2 regions of the Streptomyces macrosporus genome follow, and region 1 is predicted to be linked to the other one. Evidence: riboswitches for the same ligand, from Rfam matches in the RefSeq annotation. Region 1 holds a riboswitch; the other holds the start of a gene.

Region 1 (4,885 bases):
TACAGCATGTGGTGGACGAACCACAGCACGGAGTTCGCGATGCCGTTGTAGGCGTCCGCGAAGACCTCCGGGGCCAGGTCCAGCATCCGCACCGTCTGGCCGCCGGTGTCGGCCGGGTCGAGCCTGCCGTCCGTGCGGCGGACGGCCTCGCGGTCGCCGTCCCCCAGCGCCGCGCACACCCACACCGCGTCGCCCTTGACGGTCGACAGGCCGGAGACCAGCCCGCCGCCGCCGCGTTTGGCGGTCAGCTCGCCTCTCTCCCCGACCGTGTAGGAGACGGGTCCGCGATTGGACGCGACGAGTACCTGGTGCCGAGTGACCATGACCGGAACCTAGCCGCTGTCCGGACCGCGCAAACGTGCGGTTCTCGTCACACGGCGTCCGTGTTCTGCCAGGTGGGCCGGTACGGGCCGGTAACCGCACGAGTGGCCGCGGGACGTTCCGGGTGCGCCGGGAGGACCCGGGCGCGCGGCGGCGCGCCCCGGTGCGCGCCGGCGGGGCCGGGACGCACCGGGGCGGCGCGGTGCCCTCAGGCCGCGTGGCGCCGGGCGGCGTACTCCGGGACCGTGCGCATCGGCGGACGTTCCTCGGTGTCCACCGGGTGGGTGCGCGGAACGAAGCTCCCGTCGGGGCCGCGTTCGAACTGGGTCAGCTCCGGGCGTATGAGCGGGCCGCGCGCCAGCCGCGCGTGGGCCGTGCGGTATATGGCGGCGGCCATCCGGCCCAGGGCGGGGCCGTCCTGGTTGCGGTGCTTGCGCACGCCCACGTCGACCTGGCCGAGCGCGTCGAGCCCGACGGTGCGCAGCGCGTCCACCAACAGGCCCAGTTCGACGCCGTAGCCGACGGGGAAGCTCAGCCGCTCCAGCAGGGAGCGCCGGGCCGCGTACTCCCCGCCCAGTGGCTGGACGAAACCCGCCAGCTGTGGCCAGTACAGGTTGATCAGGGGCCGCGCGACCAGTTCGGTGACCCGGCCGCCTCCCACCGGGGCGTTCCCGATCGCGCGGTCGTACATCGCCTTGACCAGCGCCAGGTCGGGCTCGGTCAGCAGCGGGCCCACGATGCCCGAGACGAAGGCCGGGTCGAAGTCCCGCAGGTCCGCGTCGACGAAGCAGACGATCTCCCCGCTGGTGACCATCAGCGACCGCCACAGCACCTCGCCCTTGCCCGGCAGCGCGGGCAGCCGGGGCAGGACGTCGTCCCGGTGGACCACCCGCGCGCCCGCGGCCGCGGCGACCGCGGAGGTGCGGTCGGTGGAGCCGGAGTCCATCACGACCAGTTCGTCGACCAGGGGCGTCTCCTCGGTCATCAGCTCGCGGCGGATCGCGGCGACGATGTCCCCGACCGTCGCCTCCTCGTTCAGTGCCGGAAGCACCACACTCACCCGCCCTGCCGGTCCCGCCGCCCGCTTCGCGGCCAGCAGCCGGGGCAGCGGGCGGTCGACAGCGCTCCAGGAGCGTCGTTCCAGCCAGCGGTCGACCTCGTCCAGCACGTGTCGCCTCCCTAATCCTCGGCGTCCTGGGTGTTCCCGGCGCCCCGGGCATTCTGCGGGAGCCGGGTCACCCGGGCGCTCTCGGCATCGGTGGTGAAGGGTTCGTGATCGGTTGGCGATCGGTCGGCGGCGGGTCGGCGGTCGGTTCGCGGTCGCCCGCCGCCGACCGCCGGTGCCGTGTTCCCCGGCCTCCGGTCCCGGAACGTCCGTGCGGCTTCCGAGTGTGTTCCTGTGCGTGTCCCGTGTGCGGCTCCGTGGGCGGTTCGTCTCGCGGTTCGGACGGCGGACCTGAACGGTGGAGGCGTCGGTTACAGTCTTGGACAACGCGCGGGAGTTCCGCATCTCGAGGGACCGGCGTGCACAAACGCCCCGGCCACGGTAACGGCCGGGTGCCATAGAGCAGCTCATCCAGAGGGGCAGAGGGAACGGCCCGTTGAAGCCCCGGCAACCCTCCCGCCGGCACTCGTTCGTCACGGTCGAGGCCACGGTGGGGAAGGTGCCAATTCCGGCCCGGACGAAAGACGTCCCGGGGAAGATGAGGAGAAAGGGCCTCGCCATCCATGGCTGTGCAAACCGTTGCAGGCAGCACCGATATCTCGCTCGGCCCCGCCGTCGCGCTCTCCTGTCGCGAGTGCGGCGAACGTTTCCCGCTCGGTCCGATCTTCGCCTGTGAGATGTGTTTCGGGCCGCTGGAGATCGCGTACGACCTGCCCGAGGGGGACCCGGAGGGCCTGCGGAAGCGGATCGAGGCCGGGCCGAACAACATCTGGCGCTACGCCCCGCTGCTGCCCGTGCCCGCCGACGTGGCGGAGAAGCCCAACACGAACCCGGGCTTCACCAAGCTGGTGAAGGCCGACCGTCTCGCCCGCGAGTTGGGCGTCACCGGCGGTCTGTACGTCAAGGACGACTCCGGCAACCCGACGCACTCCTTCAAGGACCGGGTGGTCGCCATCGCCGTCGAGGCCGCCCGCGCCTTCGGCTTCACCACCCTCTCGTGCTCCTCCACCGGCAACCTGGCCGGCGCCGTCGGCGCCGCCGCTGCCCGCGCCGGATTCCGCTCCTGCGTCTTCATCCCGCACGACCTGGAGCAGGGCAAGGTCGTGATGGCCGCGGTCTACGGCGGCGACCTGGTCGGCATCGAGGGCACCTACGACGACGTGAACCGCTTCTGCTCCGAGCTGATCGGCGATCCCGCGGGCGAGGGCTGGGGCTTCGTCAACGTCAACCTCCGCCCCTACTACGCCGAGGGCTCCAAGACCCTGGCGTACGAGATCTGCGAGCAGCTCGGCTGGAAGCTGCCGGACCAGCTCGTCGTCCCGATCGCCTCCGGCTCCCAGCTCACCAAGATCGACAAGGGGCTGCGCGAGCTGATCCGGCTGGGGCTGGTCGAGGACAAGCCGTACCGGATCTTCGGCGCCCAGGCCGAGGGTTGCTCGCCGGTGTCGCGGGCCTTCAAGGACGGCCACGACGTGGTGCGGCCGGTGCGGCCGGACACCATCGCCAAGTCCCTGGCCATCGGCAACCCGGCCGACGGCCCGTACGTCCTGGACATCGCGCGCCGCACCGGCGGTGCCGTGGAGGACGTGGACGACGGACGGATCGTCGAGGCGATCAAGCTGCTGGCGCGCACCGAGGGCATCTTCGCGGAGACCGCGGGCGGCGTGACCGTCGGCGTGACGAAGAAGCTCCTCGAGGAGGGCGTGCTCGACCCGTCCCTGACCACCGTCGTCCTCAACACCGGCGACGGCCTGAAGACCCTGGACGCGGTGGCGTCGACCACCGGACCGTCCGCGATCATCCGTCCGAACCTGGACTCCTTCCGAGAGGCTGGCCTGGCATGAGTGTCTCCGTCCGTATCCCGACGATCCTGCGCACGTACACCGGGGGCCGGGCCGAGGTGACGGCCGAGGGCGCGACGCTGGCCGAGGTCCTGGCGGACCTGGAGAAGAACCACCAGGGCATATCCGCCCGGGTGCTGGACGACTCCGGCAAGCTGCGCCGCTTCGTGAACGTCTACGTCGACGACGACGACGTCCGCTTCTCCGAGGGCCTCCAGACGCCGACGCCGGACGGCGCGAACGTCTCGATCATCCCGGCCGTCGCGGGCGGCTGCTGACGGCGCCCCGAGGGCCCGCGCGAGGCGGCCCCGTCTCCCGGCGGAACCGGCCGGGAGCGGGGCCGTCGGCGTGCGCGCCCCCCGCGGGCGCCTGACCCCGGCGATGAGTGGAATTGTCAATTCCGCCCTCTCGGGAACGGTAGAGTGAGCGTGCCTCCCCCCGAATGCGCACTCCGCGCCCATAAGAACGCGACAACTTGTCCGCACATTCGCTGCCGCAATTGTCGTGTTGGTCCGCTATGCCCGGCCCGAGTTGCCCTGCTTTCCTGCCGTTCATGTGCTTATCGGCAATCCGGCGTGACCGGAATTCTCGTCTGAGAGACCTGTTGCGGAGGGCTTCCGCCCAGATACATTCGGCCGCGGTCGACGCGTTCCGGCGCACACCCCCTCTCGCCGGGGGGTGACATCTGACCCGGGTCCGCGGAGTGTGGACTCGTGCAAGGGCCAGCAATAGGGGAGTTAGGAATGGCTCAAGGCACCGTCAAGTGGTTCAACGCGGAGAAGGGATACGGCTTCATCGCGGTCGACGGTGGTGCGGACGTGTTCGTCCACTACAGCGCGATCCAGATGGACGGCTACCGCACCCTTGAGGAAGGACAGCGGGTTGAATTCGAGATCTCGCAGGGTCAGAAGGGTCCGCAGGCGGACATGGTCCGCGTGACGGCCTGAAGCGCCGGCCACTCGCACCACGAGCAGTAGTAGACGGCACAGGAGGGTCCGCACCCCGGAGGGGTGCGGACCCTCCGTCGTGTCCGGCACACCGCGCGCGGTCGTGCGCCCTCGCCGCGTCCCCCGGCGTCCCCCGGCGTCTCCCGGGGGCCCCTGACGTCTCCCGGCGTCCCCCGGCACGCTCTGGTGGCCTCCGGTGTCCTCCTCTCCTTCCGCTCCTCCCCTTCCGCTCCCCTCCCGTCGTCCTCGGCCGTCCTCCGTCGTCCTCCGGCGCCCTCTCCCGTCCCCCGTCCGCCTCCCGTGTCCCGCCGCCCCCTCCCGAGCGGGCGCGCGGGGCGCGAGCGCCCGGACGCGCTTGCACTCGGAGGGGTCGAGTGCTAATCATTGGCGTTAGCACTCTGAAGGTGAGAGTGACAGAACGAGGACCGGTTCGGTGAGGTGCGCAAGCCCGGTGGAGCAGGGAACCCCGGGAGTGCGGGCCGTCCGTCGCGGGCGCCAGAGCGGTCCGGAGAAATCCTCCCCCAGCCTTCGGGCCGGGGGGACCCCCAAAGTCTGGGAGGACCACTTCACATGGCCAAGATCATCGCGTTCGACGAGGAGGCGCGGCGCGG
Region 2 (4,885 bases), on a different contig from region 1:
CGACCGTCGGACCGACGGGACGCCGGCCGTGAAGGCGGTGGACGAGGAGCGGGCCGCCTGAGGACCGGGACGCCGCGCCGGGCCGGGCGCGGTGCCGTCAGCGGTGGACGCCGGTGCCGGTCAGGTCCCGCACGGCGGTCAGGAAGCGCTCGATGTGCTCCTCGGGCGTGCCCGCGCCGAAGCTGACCCGCACCGCGTCCAGGCTCCGCCCGTCGATCGGGGAGAGACCGGACGCGCCGCACCGCGCCGACGCCTCCCCGGCGCCGCCCAGCAGGGCCCGCACCAGCGGGTGGGCGCAGAACAGGCCGTCGCGGACGCCGATGCCGTACTCGGCGGAGAGCGCGGCGGAGAAGTCGGAACTCCGCCGGCCCTCGACGGTGAAGGAGAGCACGCCGACCCGGGGGTGGTCCTCGCCGAACAGGCCGAGCACCCGCACCCCGGGCACCTCCGCGAGACCGGCCCGCAGCCGGTCGAGCAGCACCTCCTCGCGTGCGGCCAGCGCGTCCGGGCCCGCGTCGGTCAGGGCCCGGCAGGCGGAGGCCAGCGCGTGGACGCCGACGACGTTGGGCGAGCCCGCCTCGTGCCGGGCCGGACCGTGGTGCCACTCCACCGCCACCGTGCCGTCGCCCCGGCACTCCACCGCACGGCTCGCGCCTCCGCCCGCCAGGTACGGCTCGGCGGCGTCCAGCCAGTCGGTGCGTCCCGCCAACACCCCGGCGCCGAACGGGGCGTAGAGCTTGTGCCCGGAGAGGGCCACCCAGTCCACGCCCAGCTCCCGCACCGACACCCGGCGGTGCGGCGCGAGTTGGGCGGCGTCCAGCACCACGCGGACGCCGTGCCGGTGGGCCACCTCGGTCAGTTCGGCGACCGGCCAGATCTCTCCGGTGACGTTGGAGGCGCCCGTGACGCACAGCAGGCCGGGGCCGGACGGCGCGCTCGCCAGCGCCTCCCGAAGCGCGGCCACCGCCTGGCGCGGCGAACGGGGAGCGGGCAGGTACACCGGGCGCAGCCCGTCGCGGCGCCAGGGCAGCAGCGAGGCGTGGTGCTCGGTGACGAAGGAGAACACCCGGGTGCCCGCGGGGAGCGCGGCGGCCAGCAGGTTCAGGGAGTCGGTGGTGCCCCGCGTGAACACCACCTGGCGGTCCTCGGGCAGGTCGAGGAAATCGGCGACGGTCCGCCGGCTCTCCTCGTACAGGTCGGTGGAGAGCCGCGAGAGGTGACCGGCGCCGCGGTGCACGCTCGCGTAGGAGGGGAGGTAGGCGGCGACGTCGTCCCACACCCGCCGCAGTGCCGGGGCGCTGGCGGCGTAGTCCAGGGCGGCGTAGGGCACCGTCCCGCCCGTCGCCAGCGGTACTTCCACGTCCAGGCCCAGCACCGGCAGCGGGGGACGGACGGCGGCGGGGGCGTTCGGGACCGGGGCGTTCGGGGAGGCGGCGGTGGCGGAGGTGCGGACGGCAAGAGCGGTCCTGGTCATGGCGGTGCTCCCGAGTCGTGTGGGCGTGCGCGGCGCGAGACGGGCGCGCACGGACGGGGACGTGGGCGAGGACGGGTGTCGCACCTCCACGGCGGCTGCGGGCGGCGGCGGCCCGCGCGCAGGTCGGGAGTGCGGTTCGTACCCGTGGACGCCGGACACGGACCGGTCCGGCGGGTGCTGGGAGAGGAGGCTCCGGGCCTCTAGCGCATTCGCTTCGTCATGGTGTGTCCCCTCGGTACCAGGACCCCTGGACTGCCGCGAGGGGTCCGCGCTTGCCACACGGCGTTCGTGCCGTACGGCCCGGTCTTCACCCGGGGCACCCCGCCACGGACGGAGGGTTGCCGGACAGCCAGCCGGGGCTTGAAGGGCTGTCACTCGTGACCTGGCAGGGAGTATGGCACACGGCCGGCCGAGCGCCCAACCGCGTTCCGGGCTACCGGCGCACCGAGCGCCGGACGGAGACGGCGAGAGAGGTCCGTCCGCCATGTGAGACGGCGGACGGAATCCGTGAAGGCGCCCTTGACGGGGGACGGGAGCCACTCGACACTCCGAAGCGGGAATCCTAGTGAACGGGTAGGAAATCAATGGGGCGTTCGAAACCGGGCATCGACCGCGTGGCCCGCGCGGATCGGCCGTCGCCTCTTCTGACCTCGCGCCGCCACATCGATCTGCTGCGCGTCGCCGGCGCGGCGAGACCTCTCCACTGAGGCGACGGCCCTCCGTCCGCACACCGGACACGTGCCGGCACCGCCGCGCGCCCGCCTCCGACGACGACCTCCGCCACGTCCGCGCACCGGACCCCGGACCCAGGGAGACACATGCCCGCCACACGCCCGACAGCCGTGCCGCCCTTCCGGGGCAGGATCGGCCGTGACGCCCGCAGCGGCCACTACGCCGTGCCGCACCGCTACCGCCTCCACCTCTCGCCGTCCTGCCCGCACTGTCTGCGGATCGCCATCACCCACAGCCTGCTCGCCCTCGGCGACACCGTCCCGGTGACGCTTCTGCCCGCCGTGCCCGACGGACCCGGCGGCGGACACTCCCGGCTGCGCCCGCTGTACGAGGCCAGCGCCCACCGGTACTCCGGGCCGACCCTGGCGCCGGTCCTCGGCGACGACTGGACGGGACGGATCGTCAGCACGCACACCCCCGACATCCTGCGAGACCTGGCGCGGTGGTTCGGGGGCGACGGCCCCGGACCGTACCCCCGGGACGCCGAGGCGGAGATCGAGGACGTCGAACGCCTCTGTGAACAGGGCATCGACGAGGCCGCGCAGCGGGCCGGGCAACCCGACACCGACGACACGGCACGCGCCGCCGCCCTCGACGTCCTGCTCCGCGCCCTGGGCACGCTGGAGCGGCGGATCACCCGTCACGCCTACGTCCTGGGAGACGAACCCACCGCCGCCGACGTGCGGTTGTGGGTGACGCTGGTGCAACTCGACACCGTGCACCGCTGGCACCTGGACGCGTCCGCGGTGCACCGCGTCGCCGGTCACCCGCGTCTGTGGGCCTACGCACGGCGGTTGGCGGCCCACCCCGCCTTCGGCCCCCACCTCGACCTGGACGGCATCGCCCGCAGGCACCACGCGCACTGCCGGGGACTGGAGGCGGCCGGCGCGGCGGTGCGGATCGTGGACTGGACGGCCCACGTACCGGACCGGGCCGCGGCCCGGCCGGACCGGGTGCGCCGCGACGCGGTGATCCCGGCGAGCGGAGCCTGACGGACCCGCCCGTGGAGCGCGCCCACGGCGTTTGTAACGCGAGTGTGGCGCGCACACGAAAACGCCATTGCGATGTCCTCGATCGGGCGGTGCACCGCTTGACCGCCCGATCGAGCCGCGGATAACTTCCCTTCCCATGCAGACTCCCCTGCGGTTCTCCTTCCGATTCACGCGGCGCCGCGCTGTCGATCTCAAGCGCGTTGACGCCGCGATGTGTCGCTGATCTCCACCGCGTTTTCCTCCCCGAGCGAGTCCGCTTTTCCCGCCGTCGGTGGACGCCGTGCGTCCCGACGATCCGGCTTCTTCTCACAGAGCCTTTCACCGCACCCTTCACAGAGCTTGTCACCGAGCTTTGACGATTTCCGGGAACGCCCATGCGCAAAGCAATACCCGCTGCCCTCGTGACGGTCCTGGCGGTTCACCTCCTGACCGGTTGCACGGAGACCGCCCGATCCGCCGGCACCGACACCGACCTGTCCGACAGCAGGATTCCGGAGAAAGCGTCCGCCGACACCACCATCGCCGTCGGCTCCCCCGAAACCGAAGTGGCACTGCGGTTGTCGGGGCAGATCGACAAACTTCCCTTCAAGGTCAAGTGGGTCCGGATGAGCGGCGGACCGCAGTGCTCCGAGGCGTTCCGGGCCGGTGAACTCGACGTCTGCTCGGCAGCGGAGATCCCGTCCATCCACGCACGCTGGACGGGGCTCGACACCAAATTGGTGGCCGCGGAATTCCGAAAGGACCCCCGGCGCCATCCCATCTACGAACTCGGAATCGCGCCCGGCGCGGACGTCGACACGCTGGAGGACCTGCGCGGCAAGAAGATCGCCTACAGCCCGGGCCAGGCGCAGGGCGCCCTCGTGCAGCGGATCCTGGCCAAGGCCGGGCTGACGGAGCAGGACGTCGAACTCGTCGAACTGCCCAGCACCGGGGACGTGTACCCGACGGCGCTCGGCAGCCGGCAGGTGGACGCCGCGCCCCTGGGCGGCGTCAACATCAAGCGCTACGTCACGAAGTACGGCAAGGACGGGGCGAAGACGATCGCACACGGACTGCGCGACGACCCCAGCCACCTGTGGGTGCCGACCGAATCCGTGAAGGACCCGGAGAAGGCCGCCGCCATCAGGGAGTTCGTCGAGTTCTGGGCGCGCGCGCAGATCTGGGTCGACGAGCACCCGAAGGAGTGGATCGAGGGCTACTACGTCAAGGACCAGGGCCTGTCCCGCGAGGACGGCGAGTACCTGGTGAAGGCGAGCGGCAGCCCCGACATCCCGGCGGACTGGGGGCCGGCCATCGAGCGCCACCAGGAAACCATCGACCTGCTGGCGGAGAAGACCGGCAACGAGCCGTTCGACGCGGAGAGCCTCTACGACCGCCGGTACGAGACGGTCGCGGCGGACGCCGTGGCGGACGGGAGGAAGGACTCATGACCACCGACGTCACGGAGAAGACCCTCGTGCCGGACGTGGCGACGGCGGCCGAGCGGGAAGCCGTCGAACCGGCGGACACCGCCCCGGCGGACCGGCGCCGAACCCGGCGGAGACTGGGCCCGGGCCGTCCCCTGCGGTACGGCTGGGCCCTCGGCCCCGGGCTGCTGCTCGCGATCTGGTCGATCGGCTCGGCCACCGGGCTCGTCGACCCGCGCAACCTGTCCGAGCCCTGGACGGTGGTGACCACCGCCAGCGAC

What was found. Region 1 has a riboswitch for S-adenosylmethionine ahead of thrC (threonine synthase). Riboswitches for the same ligand answer to the same signal wherever they lie in the genome.
Region 2: linked by a shared signal. The riboswitch ahead of ABD335_RS08170 (aminotransferase class V-fold PLP-dependent enzyme) and the one ahead of thrC (threonine synthase) in region 1 are both predicted to bind S-adenosylmethionine.

The regions. Positions count from the first base shown of each region.
Region 1 is NZ_BAAASZ010000006.1:82,243-87,127, reverse strand. Features, by position in the region: gene ABD335_RS03320 (alpha,alpha-trehalose-phosphate synthase (UDP-forming)) at 1-323, opposite strand, end outside; gene ABD335_RS03315 (glucosyl-3-phosphoglycerate synthase) at 530-1,489, opposite strand; SAM riboswitch class I at 1,891-2,031, shown strand; gene thrC (threonine synthase) at 2,050-3,330, shown strand; gene ABD335_RS03305 (MoaD/ThiS family protein) at 3,327-3,605, shown strand; gene ABD335_RS03300 (cold-shock protein) at 4,071-4,274, shown strand; gene groL (chaperonin GroEL) at 4,845-4,885, shown strand, end outside.
Region 2 is NZ_BAAASZ010000015.1:1,531-6,415, forward strand. Features, by position in the region: gene ABD335_RS08165 (DUF2165 domain-containing protein) at 1-61, shown strand, start outside; gene ABD335_RS08170 (aminotransferase class V-fold PLP-dependent enzyme) at 98-1,474, opposite strand; SAM riboswitch class IV at 1,738-1,857, opposite strand; gene ABD335_RS08175 (putative leader peptide) at 2,059-2,181, shown strand; gene ABD335_RS08180 (glutathione S-transferase C-terminal domain-containing protein) at 2,293-3,198, shown strand; gene ABD335_RS08185 (ABC transporter substrate-binding protein) at 3,573-4,628, shown strand; gene ABD335_RS08190 (ABC transporter permease) at 4,625-4,885, shown strand, end outside.